3 regions of the Micrococcus sp. Mcc89 genome follow, and region 1 is predicted to be linked to each of the others. Evidence: riboswitches for the same ligand, from Rfam matches in the RefSeq annotation. Region 1 holds a riboswitch; each other region holds the start of a gene.
What was found. Region 1 has a riboswitch for S-adenosylmethionine ahead of NR072_RS07370 (O-acetylhomoserine aminocarboxypropyltransferase/cysteine synthase family protein). Riboswitches for the same ligand answer to the same signal wherever they lie in the genome.
Positions count from the first base shown of each region.

Region 2: another riboswitch for S-adenosylmethionine. It lies ahead of NR072_RS09580 (flavin reductase family protein); the one in region 1 lies ahead of NR072_RS07370 (O-acetylhomoserine aminocarboxypropyltransferase/cysteine synthase family protein).
Region 3: another riboswitch for S-adenosylmethionine. It lies ahead of NR072_RS01040 (bifunctional o-acetylhomoserine/o-acetylserine sulfhydrylase); the one in region 1 lies ahead of NR072_RS07370 (O-acetylhomoserine aminocarboxypropyltransferase/cysteine synthase family protein).

Region 1 covers NZ_JALJRI010000063.1:77,154-82,748, forward strand. Annotated here, with positions in the region: gene NR072_RS07345 (hypothetical protein) at 1-148, opposite strand, end outside; partial or broken gene NR072_RS07350 (GNAT family N-acetyltransferase) at 435-569, opposite strand; gene NR072_RS07355 (VOC family protein) at 617-1,030, opposite strand; gene NR072_RS07360 (MFS transporter) at 1,076-2,401, opposite strand; gene NR072_RS07365 (class I SAM-dependent methyltransferase) at 2,398-3,126, opposite strand; SAM riboswitch class I at 3,302-3,414, shown strand; gene NR072_RS07370 (O-acetylhomoserine aminocarboxypropyltransferase/cysteine synthase family protein) at 3,422-4,771, shown strand; gene NR072_RS07375 (cystathionine gamma-synthase) at 4,773-5,595, shown strand, end outside.
Region 2 covers NZ_JALJRI010000103.1:108-5,702, reverse strand. Annotated here, with positions in the region: gene NR072_RS09600 (mechanosensitive ion channel family protein) at 1-1,502, opposite strand, end outside; gene hisD (histidinol dehydrogenase) at 1,634-2,950, shown strand; partial or broken gene NR072_RS09590 (RNA-binding S4 domain-containing protein) at 2,961-3,328, shown strand; gene NR072_RS09585 (hypothetical protein) at 3,376-3,990, opposite strand; SAM riboswitch class IV at 4,183-4,302, shown strand; gene NR072_RS09580 (flavin reductase family protein) at 4,376-4,900, shown strand; gene NR072_RS09575 (cold-shock protein) at 5,139-5,342, shown strand.
Region 3 covers NZ_JALJRI010000010.1:29,394-34,988, forward strand. Annotated here, with positions in the region: gene NR072_RS01030 (SGNH/GDSL hydrolase family protein) at 50-943, shown strand; gene NR072_RS01035 (homoserine O-acetyltransferase) at 1,019-2,149, opposite strand; gene NR072_RS01040 (bifunctional o-acetylhomoserine/o-acetylserine sulfhydrylase) at 2,146-3,513, opposite strand; SAM riboswitch class IV at 3,644-3,759, opposite strand; gene NR072_RS01045 (VOC family protein) at 3,937-4,572, shown strand; gene NR072_RS01050 (CPBP family intramembrane glutamic endopeptidase) at 4,591-5,478, opposite strand.

The DNA of each region.
Region 1 (5,595 bases):
CGCCCTCGTCGTTCTCCTCGGTCTCCTTCTCGGACTGCTCGGCCTTGGCCGCGAGGCCGTCGACCTCGGCGGGCGCCTGCTGCGCGGCCTGGTCCTGGTCGCCGGGGGCGTCGGAGTTCTTCGTCTCGGGGATCTGCTGATCAGCCATGGGTGCCCTCCTCAGGCGTGGTGGGAGGGGCGCCGGGTGAGCGCCCCCTGTCCGACGGCGCCCGGGGTGGGGTGGGCCGACGTCGTCGCAAGTCAACCAAGGGTCAGGCCGACACGCCCACCCCTGGCCCTCCTGCCGGAGGCCCCCGGGTCAGTCCTTGCCGGGCAGCAGGTCGCGGGCGGTCTCGGCGGCGCGCTGGAGCAGGGAGTCGTCCCCGCCGCCGGCCCAGGAGGGGTCGTGGGGCATCGGGCCCATCGGATCGGCCGCGTCCGGGTCGGGTCCACCGCTGCACCTCGTTGCGCGACTTGGCTCGCGGGTAGTAGCGCATGACCTCCGCGTCTCCGAGGAGCCGGCACATGTCGTCGAGGTCAGCGTCGGTCATGCACCGGAACGTGAGTCGATCGGTGGGTTGCGGGATCACCCGACGACCTTACCGACGGCACTGAGCCGTGCCGCGGTCTGCCGCGCTCACCCCACGAAGACGCAGAAGGGGTGGCCGGCCGGGTCCGCGAACACGTACAGGGGCTCGTCCTCGTCGTCGGAGCGGTCCTGGACGAGGCGCCCGCCCAGGCGCAGGGCGTGGCCGTGGGCCGCGTCGAGGGAATCGCGGTCCGGCACGGTGAAATCCAGGTGCAGCTGCATCGGCACCTCGGGTGACGGCCACGTGCTGGGCTTCAGTTCCTCGGTGCGCTGGAATGTCAGGACGCGGCGGCCGTCGTCGTCCAGCAGCACGAGCCAGTCCGCGCTGTCCGGCTCGCGGCCGTCCGCGAGCTCGTCGCCCGCGCGGTAGTGGAGGCCGAGGAGCTCGCGGTAGAACTCCGCGACGGAACGGATGTCGACGGCGTCGATCACCGGCTGCTGGAGCACGGGGCGGCTGACCATGGCCACACATTAAGCGACCTCGGCGTCCGCGTCAGCGTCTCGGCCTCAGTCGACGTCGTCGCGCCCCGCATCCACCCACCGCGCGGCCGGCACGACGGCGGCCAGCGAGACCACGGCCAGGACCTGCCACCCCGCGAGCGCCCAGCCGACCCCGAGCGTCGCCCCGAGCGCACCTCCCGCGAGGGTCGCCAGCGGCACGGAGCCCCGGGTGAGGGTGCGGCGCATCGCGGTGACCCGCCCGAGCGTGCCCTCGGGGCAGGCGCGGGCGGTCACGGCGGCCTGGGTGATGTTCCCGAGCAGGACCATGAACCCCCAGAGGGCCGCGCCGGCCAGCAGCCACGGCCCGGCATGAGCGCGGTCGACGTAGGCCAGCAGGTGCAGCCCCACGGCCACGGCGCAGCCGACCGAGCCGAGGAGGATGCACCGGCGCTCGCCCAGGCGGTCGATGGCCCGGCCCGCCAGGGACGAGGCCGCCAGTGCCCCGACCGCGCCCGCGGTGATCTGGACGCCCAGGAACTCCGGCCCGAGCCGCAGGTCGGTCAGGATCCAGACCGCCTCGACCGGGGCGAAGAGGGCCATGCCCACATTGGCGGCCACCGACCCCATCGTCAGCAGCCACAGGACCGGGGTGCGCCGCAGGACCGTCCACCCCTCCGCGGCGTCCTTCCCGAACCGGGCCCAGCGGGAGAGGACGTCCGCGACGCCGGGGTCCCCGTCGTCGTCCGGGACGTCCGCCGCGGCGGAGGGCCGCAACCGCACCCGGAGCGCGACGATCGCCGCCGCGAAGAGGAACGCCGTCGCGATGCCGAGCACGGGCCCTGCGCCCAGCGACCCGACGAGGACGCCCGCCGCGGCGGGCACGATCAACACGAGGGCGGCGTCGGCGGACTCGAGCCGCGCCGTCAGGCGGGCGACGGCGGTGGCCGGCACGACGCGCGGCACGAGCGCGGTCTGGGTGGTCTCGGCCAGCACCGTGAGCACGCCCAGCAGGGCCATGACGGCGGCGAGGTGACCGAACGTGAGCGCGTCGAGCGCCCACGCCACGACGAGCGAGCCGAGCACCGCCGCCTTGGCGAGGCCGGTGGCCGCGAGCAGCCGCGGGCTGAGGTGTCGGTCCACCACGATGCCGATGGGCACGCCGAGCAGGAGGAATCCCAACCCGGAGAGCGTCATCAGCACGCCCATGCCGTCGGCGCGCACGCCGAGCAGGAGCACCGCCAGGACATCCAGGGCGACGTCCGAGGCGGACCGGCCACCCGCGTCGAGGGCGTTGGAGGCGACCAGCCACCGCGCCCGTCCTTCCGGCGGCGGGGGCGTCCCAGTGTCAGGGGTGCGGGGGGCAGGCGTCTGGCGACGCGGGTCCGTGCTCACCGCCACACGTGGAGCAGGTAGCCGTAGCTCAGTGACGTCGCTGCGGGGTGCTCGGCGAGCCACGCGTCGGCGACCCCTCGCTCGAACTCCAGCCGCAGGACGGCCTCGAGGTCGGCGCGGGAGTCGAAGGTCCACGAGCTCATGACCTCACGGGTCTCGGCCCCGACGCCGGCCCACCACTCGCGGGCGTACGTGTCCTGGCCCTGCGCCGCGGCGTTCGTGCTCGCCCGCAGCAGCTCGGCGAACTGGCCGCGCTCGGTGTCGTTGTCGATCACCACGAGCGCGCCGCCGGGCCGCAGCACCCGGGCGACCTCGTCCAGGCCGGGTCGGACGTCCCAGTGCGGGTGCGGGAAGAAGTACGCGAACCGGGCATGCACGACGTCGACGCTCGCCTCCGGCAGCGGGATCCGCGCGGCCGAGCCGTACAGCACGCGCGCCCCGCCGGGGCGGGCGCGGGCGGCCCCCAGCAGGCGCACGTCCGGCTCGACGGCGATCGTCTCGGCCGCGTCGGCGTAGCGGGGCAGCCAGAAGCCGGTGCCCGCACCGAGGTCGAGCAGCGTCCGCCCGGCCCAGGGCGCCGCCTCCTGCAGCGCCGCCCAGAGGGCGCCCTCACGGTCCATGGCCGCGTTCTCGATCTCGTACAGCGCCGGGTCCACGCCCTGGTTGCCCGAGGGCCGGAAGTCGGGCAGGTCCATGGCCGGTCCGCCCGGTGTGCTCTGCGTCATGCCCGGGAGTCTGACACACCCCCCCTCCACGCCGGTCCGTCACACGGGTCTGCCTCGGCCCGCCGCGCCCCGGAGAGGCTCCGGCCGGTCCTGGATGGCGCGGGGGCGGCTCATATGACGCGCGAGCCGGCCGCCCGCTGGACTCTCGGCGGCCCACCGCGTGGGATGGGCTCACCACCCATCCAGAGCGGCTGAGAGATCTGGCTCGACGACGCCGCAGCAACCCGCCCGCCGGACTCGGACCCCCGGGAACGGCAGGCCCGGTGCTACCGCCAGGACCGATGGAGGAGAGCAGATGCCCCGTCATGCCACACAGCAAGTCCACGCCGGCTACGAGCCCGCCGCGCCCCACCGGCCGGTCGTCCCGCCCATCCACCAGACCACGGCGTTCCGTTTCCCGGACCACGCCACAGCGGCATCGATGTTCCGGCTCGAGACCCCCGGCTTCACCTACAGCCGCACGGGCAACCCGACCGTCGCGGTGTTCGAGAACCGCCTCGCCGCGCTGGAGGGCGGCATCGGCGCGATCGCCACGGCCACCGGCCAGGCCGCCGTCGCGCTGTCCCTGCTGGCGCTGCTGCAGGGCGGCAAGCACCTGGTCGCCTCCAGCCAGCTCTACGGCGGCACCGTCGACCTGCTGACGGACACGTTCGCGGACTTCGGCATCGAGGTCACCTTCGCGGACCCGGCGGACCCGCCCGCGTGGGCCGCCGCGGTCCGGCCCGACACCCGCGCGTTCTTCCTCGAGGCCATCACCAACCCGCTCGCCACCCTCCCGGACCTGCCCGCGCTCGCGGACCTCGCCCACGCGGCCGGCGTGCCCGTGGTGGTGGACAGCACCCTCGCGACGCCGGCCCTCTACCGGCCGCTGGAGCACGGCGCCGACGTCGTCGTGCACTCGGCCACCAAGTTCCTCGGCGGGCACGGCGCGGTGCTCGGCGGCGCGATCGTGGACGGCGGCACGTTCGACCACGGCGCGGCGCCGGATCGGTGGCCGCAGCTGGCCCGGCCCAAGGCCCGCTACGGCGGGCAGACGCTGGTCGAGCGGCACGGCCGCGGCGCCTACCTGACGCTGGCCCGCAGCAAGTTCCTGCACGACCTCGGCCCCACCCTCGCCCCCGCGAGCGCGGCGCAGTTCATCCAGGGGCTCGAGACGCTCGACCTGCGCGTGGCCCGCCACACCGCCACCGCGCTGGCCGTGGCCGAACACCTGGCCGGGCACCCCGCGGTCGCGCGGGTGCACCACCCCGGCGTGGCCGGGCATCCCAGCGCGGCGCTGGCCGCCCGTGACTTCCCGGACGGCGTCGGCTCGGTGTTCTCCTTCGACCTGGCCTGCGGCCCCGAGGCCGTGGCCCCGTTCCTCGACGCGCTCGAGCTGTTCCAGCTGGTGGTCAACGTCGGCGACGCCCGGTCCCTCGTCTCCCACCCGGCGACCATGACGCACTGTCGTCTGACGCGGCAGCAGCGCGAGGCCGCCGGGATCGCCGAGACCACCGTCCGGCTCTCCATCGGGCTGGAGTGTCCCGACGACCTGATCGCGGACCTGGACCGCGCCCTGGCCGTGGTGACCGCCGCCGGGCCGGCCGCCCCCGCCACCACGCCCGCCGTCCCCGAGAACGCCGCCGTCACCCAGGAGGTGCGCTGAGATGACCGCCGTCCACCACACCACCCGCTCCGTGTCCCGTCCCACCGTCCGCGGCTTCACCACCACCGCCGTGCACGCCGGCCAGGAGCCCGACCCGCTGACCGGCGCCGTGGTGCCGCCGATCTACCAGACCAGCACCTTCGTACAGGACGGCATCAACGTGCTGCGCGCCGGGCATGAGTACAGCCGCGGCTCCAACCCGACCCGGAACGGCTTCGAGACCCAGCTCGCCGCCCTCGAGCACGGCGACCGGGCGTTCGCGTTCGCCTCCGGGCTCGCCGCCGAGGACGCCCTCCTGCGGGCCGTGCTGCGCCCCGGCGACCACATCGTGCTGGGCGGCGACGGCTACGGCGGCACCCACCGCCTCATCACCACCGTCCTCGAGCCGTGGGGCGTGTCCAACACCCCCGTGGACATCACCGACCCGACGGCGGTCGCCGCGGCCGTCCGCCCCGGCCGCACCGCGCTGCTGTGGGTGGAGACGCCGTCCAACCCGCTGCTCGGCATCGCGGACCTGGCCGCCTGGGCGCAGATCGCCCACGACGCCGGCGCGCTGCTGGTCGTGGACAACACGTTCGCCTCGCCCTACCTCCAGCGGCCCCTCGACCTCGGCGCGGACGTGGTGGTGCACTCCACCACCAAGTACATCGGCGGGCACTCGGACGTGCTCGGCGGCGCCGTGGTGGTGGCCGACCGCGAGTTCCGCGGCCGGGCGCTGGCCGAGGCCGTGGCCTACCAGCAGTTCGCCGCCGGCGCGGTCGCCGGCCCGCAGGACTCCTACCTCGCCGCCCGCGGCCTCAAGACGCTCGGCCTGCGCATGGACC
Region 2 (5,595 bases), on a different contig from region 1:
CCGGCGCCGCTGCGCCGCCCGGCCTCGTCCGCCGCCGCCTGCTTGGCCTGCTGCGCGCGCCGCTCGGCGAACGCCTCCTCGCCCGGGCCGGCGAGTTCGCGGTTGCGCTGCACCGCCGTCATCGAGCCGGTGTACAGGCCGGAGTGGTCGCCCACGCGGGTCAGCGGTGTGGTGAGGGTGTCCGGGCGCGGATCGGCGCCGTCGACGCGCGGCAGCGGCGCGGTGCGCGGGCGCGGCTCGCGGGCCGCCACCCCGGAGCCGTTCGGGCCCGGCTCGCCCGTCCGGTCGCCACCGCGAGCCCCTGCATCGGATCCCTCGGAGGCGGGCGCCGCGTCGTCGTGGGCGGGGTGCCGGTCCACCATGCGCTGCACCACGATGCCCTCGGGGTGCTCGTGGCGCAGGAAGGCCACGAGGTCCTCGCGCACGAGGCAGCGCAGGTCCCAGAGGTCGCCGGAGTTGCGGGCGGAGACCACGGCGCGGATGCGCACGACGCCGCCGGTCGCATCGGTCACCTGCAGCGCGTGCTCGCGTCCGTCCCACAGGTCCGTGGACTCGAGCAGCTGGGTGAGTCGTGCGCGCAGCGCGTCCATGGGCACGCGCCAGTCCACGTCCAGCTCCACGACGCCGGAGACCTCGGCGCCCACCCGCGTCCAGTTCTCGAACGGCCGGGTGGTGAAGTGCGAGGACGGGTAGACCATGCGGCGGCCGTCCCAGAGCTTGAGCACCACGTTGGACAGGGTGATCTCCTCGACGGTGCCGAACACGCCCTCCATGTCCACCACGTCGCCCACCCGGATCGCGTCCGTGAAGGCGAGCTGGAAGCCGGCGAACACGTTGGTCAGCGTGGACTGCACGGCCAGGCCGGCGATCACCGAGATCACACCGGCGGAGGCGAGCAGGCCGGCCCCGAGCGAGCGCACCTCGGGCACCCCCAGCAGGACCACGGCGACGGCCACCACCACGATCACCGCGTTGAGGATGCGCCGGATCAGGATGGTCTGCGTGCGGATGCGTCGCTCGCGGCAGTGCTCGACGCCGGTCTCCTGGTAGCGGCCGAGGATCCCCGCCTCGATCACACCGACCAGGCGCCACGCGGCCCACGCGCCCGCCGCGGCCACGGCGATGAGCATCAGGAACGACGCCGGCCGGTACCAGGCCTGCTCCTCGGCCATGACCCCGAGCCAGATCCGGGAGGCCAGCAGGCCGGCGGCGACGGCGGCCGGCAGGCTCAGCCGTGCGGCGCCGTGCTGGAACGCGGGGCGGCGCACGAGCACGACGCGTGCCACCTGCAGGGCCAGGTACACGACCGCCGCGCCGATCGCGAACGCCATCAGCACGGTCAGCAGCGTCCCCCATTCCACGCCGAAGGCCCGGGTGGTGGCGGCCGCCCCGTCCTGGATGTCCCCCTCCACCCCGGACGGCACGGTCTCGCCCGCCAGGAGGCGGTCCAGGGCGGTCAGCAGGGGCGGGGTCGCGAGGGCGGGCAGCGCGGGGAAGACCATGACGACAGTCTGACACCCGCCCCCGGACGCACCCCGGAGAAGAGCACAATGGAGCCTGACCGTCCGCGCGGTCCGGGCCCGGCCGTCGTCGCGCCCCGTCCCGCCGGCCCGCCGCCCCCCTGGAGGAATCCGTGCTCTCCGTCACCGACCTGCGCCCGCTCGACACCGCCACCGCGGACCTGTCCCGCATCATCCCGCGGGCGAACGTGGACGTGTCCTCCGTGGTGCCGGTGGTCGCCCCGATCATCGAGCAGGTCCGCCACGGCGGCGAGCAGACCCTGCTGGAGCTGGCTGAGCGGTTCGACGGCGTCCGCCCGCCGGCCCTGCGCGTGCCCGCGGAGGCGCTCGAGGCCGCCCTGGCCGGGCTCGACCCGCGGGTGCGCGCCGCCCTGGAGGAGTCGATCCGCCGGGCCCGGCTCGTGCACGACGCCCAGCACCCCCAGGACTCCACGGTCGAGCTCGGCGAGGGCGCCGTCGTGGAGAACCACTGGATCCCCGTGGGCCGCGTGGGCCTGTACGTGCCCGGCGGCCGCGCCGTGTACCCCTCCTCGGTGGTGATGAACGTGGTGCCCGCGCAGGCCGCCGGCGTGGGGAGCCTCGCGGTGACCTCACCCCCGCAGCGGGACCACGGCGGCCTGCCCCACCCCACCGTGCTCGCCGCGTGTGCGCTGCTGGGCGTGGACGAGGTCTACGCGGCCGGCGGCGCCCAGGCCGTGGCCATGCTGGCGCACGGCGTCCAGGACGACGACGGCGGGTGGCTCTGCGCGCCCGTCGACCTGGTGACGGGGCCCGGCAACGTGTACGTGGCCGCCGCCAAGCGCGCGCTCCAGGGCGTGATCGGCGTGGACGCCGAGGCCGGGCCGAGCGAGATCGCCGTGATCGCGGACGGCACCGCCCGCGCCGACTGGGTGGCCGCGGACCTGATCAGCCAGTCCGAGCACGACCCGCTGGCCGCCTCCGTGCTCATCACCGATTCCGAGGACCTGCTCCGAGACGTGCAGGCGGCGATCGAGGCGCAGGTGCCCGGGGCGTTCCACGAGGATCAGATCCGCGAGGCCCTCACCGGCCCCCAGTCCGGCGTGCTGCTGGTGCGGGACATGGACCAGGCCGTGGAGGTCTCCGACCGCTACGCCACCGAGCACCTCGAGATCCAGACGCGCGACCCCGAGGCCCTCGTGGGGCGCATCCGCAACGCCGGCGCCGTGTTCGTGGGCCCGCACGCCCCCGTGCCGCTGGGCGACTACTCGGCCGGGTCCAACCACGTGCTCCCCACCTCGGGGACGGCCCGGCACTCCTCCGGTCTGAACACGGTGACGTTCCTGCGCCTGCAGCAGCGCATCCGCTACACGGAGACCGGGCTCAAGGAGGTCGCGGACGGGATCGGCGTGCTGGCCGAGGACGAGCGCCTGCCCGCGCACGGCGCCGCGATCCGCGCCCGCTTCGCGTGAGGGGGCGGGCGTGAGCGGCGTCCGCATCGACGCGTGGCTGTGGGCCGTGCGGCTGTACAAGACCCGGTCGGCGGCCACGGCGGCCGTACGCGCAGGCCACGTGCGCATCGACGGCGAGCCCGTGAAGGCGGCGACGCCCGTCGTCGTCGGGAACCGGGTGCGGGTGCGCCAGGACGGACGCGAGCGGATCCTCGAGGTCACGGGGCTGATCGCCAAGCGGGTGGGTGCCCCCGTGGCCCGGCAGCAGTATGTGGACCACTCCCCGCCGCCCGTGCCGCGTGAGCTGCTCGCGGTCCGTACCGCGAGCGCGGCGCGGGCCGGCCCACCAAGCGTGACCGCCGGCAGCTGGACGCGCTGCGCGGCCGCGACCGACGCTGAGCGACTCAGTCCTCCCCGCGCCGTCATCCGCCGTCGTGATGGCGGCCTCATGCGGAGGGTGCGGTCAGCACCATCCAGAACGGCTTGTCGTTGTCCACCGTGGCGGTGAACGTCATCGGCCCCGCCTCATCCACGGGGGGAGTCGCCGCCGACCAGCCGCCGCACAGCGCCTCCGACCCGGCCATCCAGGTCTTCGTTCCCCCGCCACCCCGTGAGGTCAGGATCTCCGTCTCACCGGTGGCATCCGAAGGACACAGCACGATGACCCGAAGGACCGCACCCTGTTGGGCGTCCACGGTGATCTGCTGTGTGCCCGTCCCGACCGCCTCCTCCAGGACGGACTCCTTCTCCGGGTCGAGATAGCCCGCATCCGGATGCCGGCGCGTGTACTCGACCAACGTCATCCCGTCCTCCTCGAACAGCGCGGCGGGGAGTGCTTCTTCACCGGCGGGTGACGACGCGGACGAACCGGTGGCGGAGGCCGACCGGGTTGCCGAGGGGGCCGCTGACGTCACGGTGACGGAGGACGCCGCAGCGGTGGATGCCTTCGCGGTGGAGGAGACGCTGCCCGGGGAAGCGGAGCATCCCGAGATGGCGATACCGAGGAGAGCCGCGACGACCACGGCGGCCGACAATGCCGCACGCTTCTTCTCGATGTCCATCCGCATGATCCGATCCCTCTCAGAGAACCGATTGCGGGGCCGCGGGCTGCGGTCTCGAGCCCCCCTCTCGAGTGGCTTGATCCTGGCTGGCGATGCACGGTGTGTCAAGCATCACATCGGGCAGCTCGGATGACGCCGCGCGACCGCCGCGCTTTGACCACCCCACGGACCCCTCCGTAGGCTGATCCCCAGAATCACGAGTTCCCGTCATTCACGGCCCTGGCCGGCGGGACGGCAACCCTCTCACGCAGTAGTGGGGTGCTCCAGGTGATGATTCGGCCCCTCGGACACCCCGACGGGCAAGTACCGCGCCTCCGCGGATCCGGGCGATCCGCGTTCCCGCCGTCTGCGGAGCCGCGCCAGTCATCGGAAGAGGACGCGCGCCATGACCCTGACCCACGAACCCCACACCGCCGCGTGGGACACCGACCTGTCCCTCGGCAACCTCCGCTCCGGCCTCTCGGCATTCCCCACCGGGGTCGTCGCGCTGGCGGGCCTCGCCGACGACGTCCCCGAGGTGATGGTCTCCTCCTCCTTCGGCGTGGGCATCTCCTGGGAGCCGGCCCTCGTGTCCTTCTCCGCGCAGAACAGCTCCCGCACCTGGCCGCGCCTGCGCCGGGCCGGGTCGATCGGCGTCTCCCTGCTCGCAGCGGACCAGACGCCGCTGTGCCGTCAGCTGGCCGCCCGCGAGGGCGACCGCTTCGCCGGTCTCGACGTGCACCGCAGCCCGCACGACGCCCTGCTGATCGGGGGCTCCTCGCTCTGGCTCGAGACGCGGGTGCACGCCGAGGTCCCGGCGGGCGACCACACGGTGGTGCTGCTGGAGGTGACGGCCTTGGCGGATCACACGGACGCCGCTCCCCCGGCCGCCCTGCACCGCAATCTCTTCCACGGCCTGCGCGCGCTCTGAGCGAACTCCAGGTGAACAATCGGGCCCCTGGTTCCCGGTCGGCGAGATCCGTGCAATGATGGAGCCTGAAGTTGATCAAGCTGTATCCCGCCATCTTCACTGCTCGTCAGCCCGGCATCGCCGGCGTCGATGAGTGTTGGGCAAGCGGTTCAGTCTCGCCGCTTCACCCGCGTCCCACCTCCGGGCCGCGGTCCAACACCGCCACCGCACCGCGGGGGCACATCGAAAGGACACCATCATGGCTGTCGGTACTGTCAAGTGGTTCAACGCTGAGAAGGGCTACGGCTTCATCGCCCCCGAGGACAACTCCGCGGACGTGTTCGTGCACTTCTCCGCCATCCAGGGCGGGGGCTTCAAGGAGCTCCAGGAGAACGACCGCGTCGAGTTCGAGACCCAGGACGGCCCCAAGGGCCTCCAGGCCGCCAACGTGACGAAGCTCTGATCTTCGCCTGACGCACGGCTTCCGACGCCCCCGGTCCGCACGGACCGGGGGCGTCGTCGTGTGCGCTTCCGTGCGTCCCGCACGCCCGCGCACTCCGCCGTACGCCCGTTCGACCGCGGCGCTGCGACATCACCGCAGGGCTGCACTGCGGTGATGTCGCTGAGGCGCGGTCCTCCGGGGTGGGCCTCGTCCTGGCCCTGCGCGTCAGGCCGCGCCCCGCCGGCCCACGTGGCGACGCAGCAGCAGCACCACG
Region 3 (5,595 bases), on a different contig from region 1:
CCCTCCCGGAGGTTGACCCCTCCCGCGCGACGTGGGCAGAATCCTACCCGTGGGTAACCCATCCTCCTCCCAGCCTCCGCACGCCTCCGACGCGACCCCGGTCGACGACCCCGCCGCCCATCCGTGGCGCCGCTACGTCGCCATCGGGGACTCGTTCTCCGAGGGCATCGGCGACCCGGACCCGGACCGTCCCGGCTACCACCGCGGCTGGGCCGACCGCCTGGCCGAGGAGCTCTCCCGCCTGACGCCGCCCGGCGAGGACCTGGCCTACGCCAACCTGGCGGTCCGCGGGAAGCTGCTGGACCAGATCGCCGAGGACCAGGTGGAGCCGGCGCTCGCCCTGCGGCCGGACCTCATCAGCGTCTGCGCGGGCGGCAACGACATCCTGCGCGGCGCGGACCCGGACGAGATCGCGGTCCGGTTGGACGCCGTCGTCGAGCGTCTGGCCTCCGACGGCGCCACCGTGCTGCTGTTCAACGCGACCGACGTGAAGGGCACGCCCGTCATCGGCCGCATCCGCGGCACCGTGGCGATCTACAACGAGAACGTGCGCACCATCGCGCTGCGGCACGACGCGCTGGTGCCGGACATGTGGTCGCTCAAGGACCTCGCCCGGCGGGAGATGTGGGCCGAGGACCGCCTGCACTTCTCTGCGCTCGGCCACCACACGATCGCCGCGATGGTGCTGGACACCCTCGGCGTGGAGCACGGCCTCGAGCACCTGCGCCTCTCCCCGCCGGCGCCGCGCACGTGGCGCGCGGCCCGCGCGTCGGACGCCGCATGGGTGCGCACGCATCTGGCGCCGTGGGTGGTCCGCCGCCTCCGCGGCGTCTCCTCCGGCGACGGCGTCACGGCCAAGCGCCCCGTCCCCGAGCCGCTCTTCGGCGCGCCGATGCCGCAGGGCTCGGACCACACCGAGCCGCTGGACATCGTCGAGCCCTGAGCCCGGCCGGCGGGGACCGGTGGCCGTTTCCCGAACGACAGTGCCGCGACACGCCGCCGTTTCCCGAACGAAAGTTCAGAGGGCGAGGGTGCGCTTGAGCGTGTCGGCCACCTGGCCGTATTCGGTGAGGAAGCCGTCGTGGCCGATGGGCGAGGCGATCGTGTGCACCGGCGGCCGCGCGGGCAGCGCCGCCGCGAGCGCCTCGGACTCGGCCGGCAGGTAGAGCCGGTCCGAGTCGACGGCGGCCACGAACGCCCGGCCCCGGTAGTCCGCGAGCGCCGCCGCCACGCCGCCGCGCCCGCGCCCGACGTCGTGGCCCATGAGGGCCTCGGTGACCACGAGGTAGGAGTTCGCGTCGAACCGGTCGGTGAGCTTGGCCGCCTGGTGGTCCAGGTAGGACTCCACGGCGTAGCGCCCGCGCCCGCCCGGCACCCCGACGACGGCGCCGAACGGGTCCTCGACGCCCTGCGGTTCCCGGCCGAACCGCTGGCCGAGCTCTCCCGCCGTGCGGTAGGTGGTGTGGGCGATGCGCCGGGCGATGCCCAGGCCGGCCACGGGGCCGGGGCCGGGGTAGTAGTCGCCGCCCTGGAAGTCCGGGTCGAGGCGGATGGCCGCGGTCTGGGCCTGCCCCCACGCGATCTGGTCGGCGGAGGAGGCCGCGGTGGCGGCCAGCACACCCACCCCGGCGACGCGCGCGGGGTGGGTCGCGGCCCACTCGAGGGCGCGGGCCCCGCCCATCGATCCGCCGATCACGGCGCGCCAGGCGCCGATCCCGAGGTGGTCGGCCAGGCGCCGCTCGGCCTCGACCGCGTCCCGCAGCGTGAGGAACGGGAACCGGGAGCCCCAGGGCCGCCCGTCGGGGGCGGGCGTCGAGGGCCCGGTGGAGCCGTGGCAGCCGCCGATCATGGCGGGGGCGACCACGAACCACCGGTCCGTGTCCACGGCGCGGCCCGGGCCGACGAGGGCGTCCCACCAGCCCGGCGTCGGGTCCTCCTCGTGCGCGGCCACGTGCGCGTCGCCGGTGAGGGCGTGCAGCACGAGCACGGCGTTGGAGCCGTCGGCGGCGAGGGTGCCCCAGGTCTCGTAGGCCAGCTCGACGTCGGGCAGCAGCCCGCCGGTCTCGGTGCGCAGCTCGCCGACCCGCAGGCGGTGGCGGCCGCCGCGGGGCAGCGCGGTGCGCGACGGACGCGTGGCGACGGCGGTCATGCCCGCTCCCCCGCGTCGTCGTCGCCGCGGCGGGCGGCGGCCGCGAAGCCGCGCTCGAGGTCGGCGAGGATGTCCTCGACGTCCTCCACTCCGAGTGAGAGCCGCACCAGACCGGGGGTGACGCCGGCGGCGCGCTGCTCGTCGTCGGTGAGCTGGGAGTGGGTGGTCGAGGCCGGGTGCACCACGAGCGAGCGGACGTCACCGATGTTGGCCACGTGGTGGTGCAGGGTGAGCCCGTCCACGAACGCGGCCCCGGCCTCGCGGCCGCCCGCGATCTCGAAGGAGACGAACGCGCCCGCGCCCTTCGGCAGGTAGCGCTGGGCCCGCTCGTGCCACGGGCTGGACTCCAGGCCGGCGTAGACCACGTGCTCGACGTCGTCGCGGCCCTCCAGCCAGCGCGCCACCGCGGCCGCGTTGGCCACCTGCCGCTCCATGCGCAGGGACAGGGTCTCCAGGCCGAGGTTCACCAGGAAGGCGTTGAACGGGGAGATGGCCGAGCCGTAGTCGCGCAGCAGCTGCACGCGCGCCTTGAGGATGAAGGCCAGGTTGGCGCCGAGCGGCGAGCCCACCCCGAGGTCCCGCGCGTACACGAGGCCGTGGTAGGACTCGTCCGGCTCGTTGAAGCCGGGGAACCGCTCGGCGTGCTGCGCGTAGTCGAACGTGCCGGCGTCGACGATCACGCCCGCGATGGCCGCGGCGTGCCCGCCGAGGTACTTCGTGGCGGAGTGGGTGACGACGTCCGCGCCGTGCTCGATCGGTCGCAGCAGGTACGGGGTGGCCAGCGTGTTGTCCACGATCAGCGGCACGCCGGCCTCGTGGGCGGCGTCGGCGACGGCGCGCACGTCCAGGACGTCCCCGCGCGGGTTGCCGAGGGTCTCGCCGAAGAACGCCTTGGTGTTCGGCTTCACGGCGGCGCGCCAGGACTCGAGGTCGTCCGGGTCGGTCACGAACGTCGTCTCGACGCCGACCTTGGCGAGGGTGTGCTTGAACAGGTTCTGCGTGCCGCCGTAGAGGCTGGCCGAGGCGACCACGTGGTCGCCGGCGCCGGCGAGGTTGAGGATCGCGAACGTCGTCGCCGCCTGACCGGAGGCCAGCAGCAGCGCGCCCACACCGCCCTCGAGCGCGGCGATCTTCTCCTCCACCGGGCCCTGCGTCGGGTTGCCGATGCGGGTGTAGAGCGGGTCGAGGTCCTTGAGCGCGAACCGGTCCGCGGCCACCTGGGCGGACGGGAAGTCGTACGAGGTGGTCTGGAAGATCGGCAGGGCGGTCGCACCGAAGGCGTGCTGGCCGACGGCGACGCCCGCGTGGACCTGCGCGGTGGAGAAGCCCCAGGCGTCGGGGGTCGGGGTGGGCTGGTCGGTCATGGCGGACCCTCCTGAAGGGTTCAGGGGCCGGACCCGGCCGCCCCGCCCGCCGGCCGACGTGCCGATCCGCGGACCGGCGTCGTCGAGGTGCCGGAGATGACCCGGCGCCGTCGAGAGGGGCCGTGGGATCGGCCCGCGCTTGCCGGCGTCCGTTGTGGGGCCGGCCTGGTCGTCACCCGGGGCACCCCACCGCGGAAGGAGGGTTGCCGGTCAGCATGCCGGGGCCTGTTGCTGACTCTCGTGACCGTGCCTCCGAGTGTAGCCCGCCGCCCCGCCACGATTTCGTCACGCGTGTCACACGTGGATACGCTCTCCGCACGGGGCGCCCGACCCGTCAAGGGCTCGACGCCCCTGGACTCGCACCAGGTCAACCCCCGGGGCAGCCCGGGAACGGAGAGGAACAGCGCAGTGCACACCTGTCGCATGGACCACGTGTCCTACGCCGCCGGCCCCGAGGGCCTGGACGCCACGGTCGCCCGCATCGCCGAGACGCTGGGCATCGAGCGGATCAAGGGCGGTGTCCACCCACGTTTCGGCACCCAGAACGCGCTCTTCCCCATGACGGAAAGGCAGTATCTGGAGGTCGTCGAGGCCCTGGACCACCCGGCCTCCCTCAGCGCGCCGTTCGGCCAGCTCGTGCGCGCCCGCACCGAGCAGGGCGGCGGCTGGATGAGCTGGGCGGTGGCCACCCCGGACATCGGCCGGTTCGAGCGCCGCCTCGGCCGCGAGGCCGTCCCCGGCAACCGTCGCTTCCCGGACGGCCGCGAGCTGTCCTGGCGCCAGATCGGCATCAAGGGAACCCTCGCGGACCCGCAGCTGCCGTTCATCCTGCGCTGGGCCGACGGCCAGGAGGACATGCACCCCTCGCAGGCGGCCGAGCCGCAGGCCACCATCGAGCGCCTGAACATCGCCGGCTCCCCCGAGCGCCTCGCCGAGTGGCTCGGCGACGACGAGGACGGCCAGGTCCAGGACGTGAACATCGAGTACGTCGCGCCCTCCGGCACCCCGGGCATCGTCTCGGTCACCTTCCGCACCCCGAAGGGCGAGGTCACGCTCTGAGCGCGGGGGCGGGGCCGCTCAGCCGAGCAGCCCCGCCCGCGCCAGCAGCGGGTAGCCGACGAACCCGACGGCGTCCAGCAGCGCGTGCGCGATGACCAGGGGCATCACCCGGCGCACCCGCAGGAACACGAGCGCGAACACCACGCCCAACAGGGCGTTGCCCACGCCCGGCCCGATCCCCTGGTACAGGTGGTACGCCCCGCGCAGCAGCGCGAGGGCGAGCACCACCACGGCCGCGCGGGTCGGCAGGTACAGCCCCTCGGCGCTCACCCACGACGACGGCACGGCCGGCGCCGGATCGCGCGCCAGGCCCGCGGCGCGCAGCCGCTGCAGATACCCGAGCCGGTCGACGAGCCAGGCGCCCACGATGACCTCCTCCAGCAGTCCGTGCCGCAGCGCGGAGAGCAGCAGGACCGGCACCTGATACCAGCTCTCCCCGAGCGCCGAGCCGACGATCGCCGTCGTGATCCCCAGGGCCCGGCCGGCGGCGTAGACGCCGAGCGTGCCCAGCCCGATGGCCGCGAACAGGCCCAGGCCCCAGGCCAGGTCGCGGCCGGGGCGGCGCAGGTCGAGGCCGAGCACCCGGAACGGGTTCCGGCCGCGCAGGTGCATCAGGTGCAGCACGAGGGCCACCGGCACCAGCGCGAACCCGATGCCGAGCAGCTGATAGGTCAGGTCGAACACCCAGCGGTCGGCCAGGGCCGGGTTGAGGACGGTGGTCTGCTCGCCGAGCGGGGCCTGGGTGGCCTTGTCGATGAGCTGGACGATCGCATAGACCGCCGACTTCCCCAGGGAGAGGCCGAGGACGATCGCGATCTCCCACCGCACCGTGCGCGCGGACGGGGCGGGCAGCGCGGGGGCGGGTCGGACGGCCGGGGTGCGGGACGTGCGCGGGGTGGCGGGCATGCCCTCCAGTATCGGCCCGCCCCTCTCCCCCCGGGCGCTTTCGAACGTGAGGTGGGGCCTTTCTCCCGTTCGAAAGTCCCCATTCCCCCGATGTCACGTTCGAAAGTCCGGGAGGGC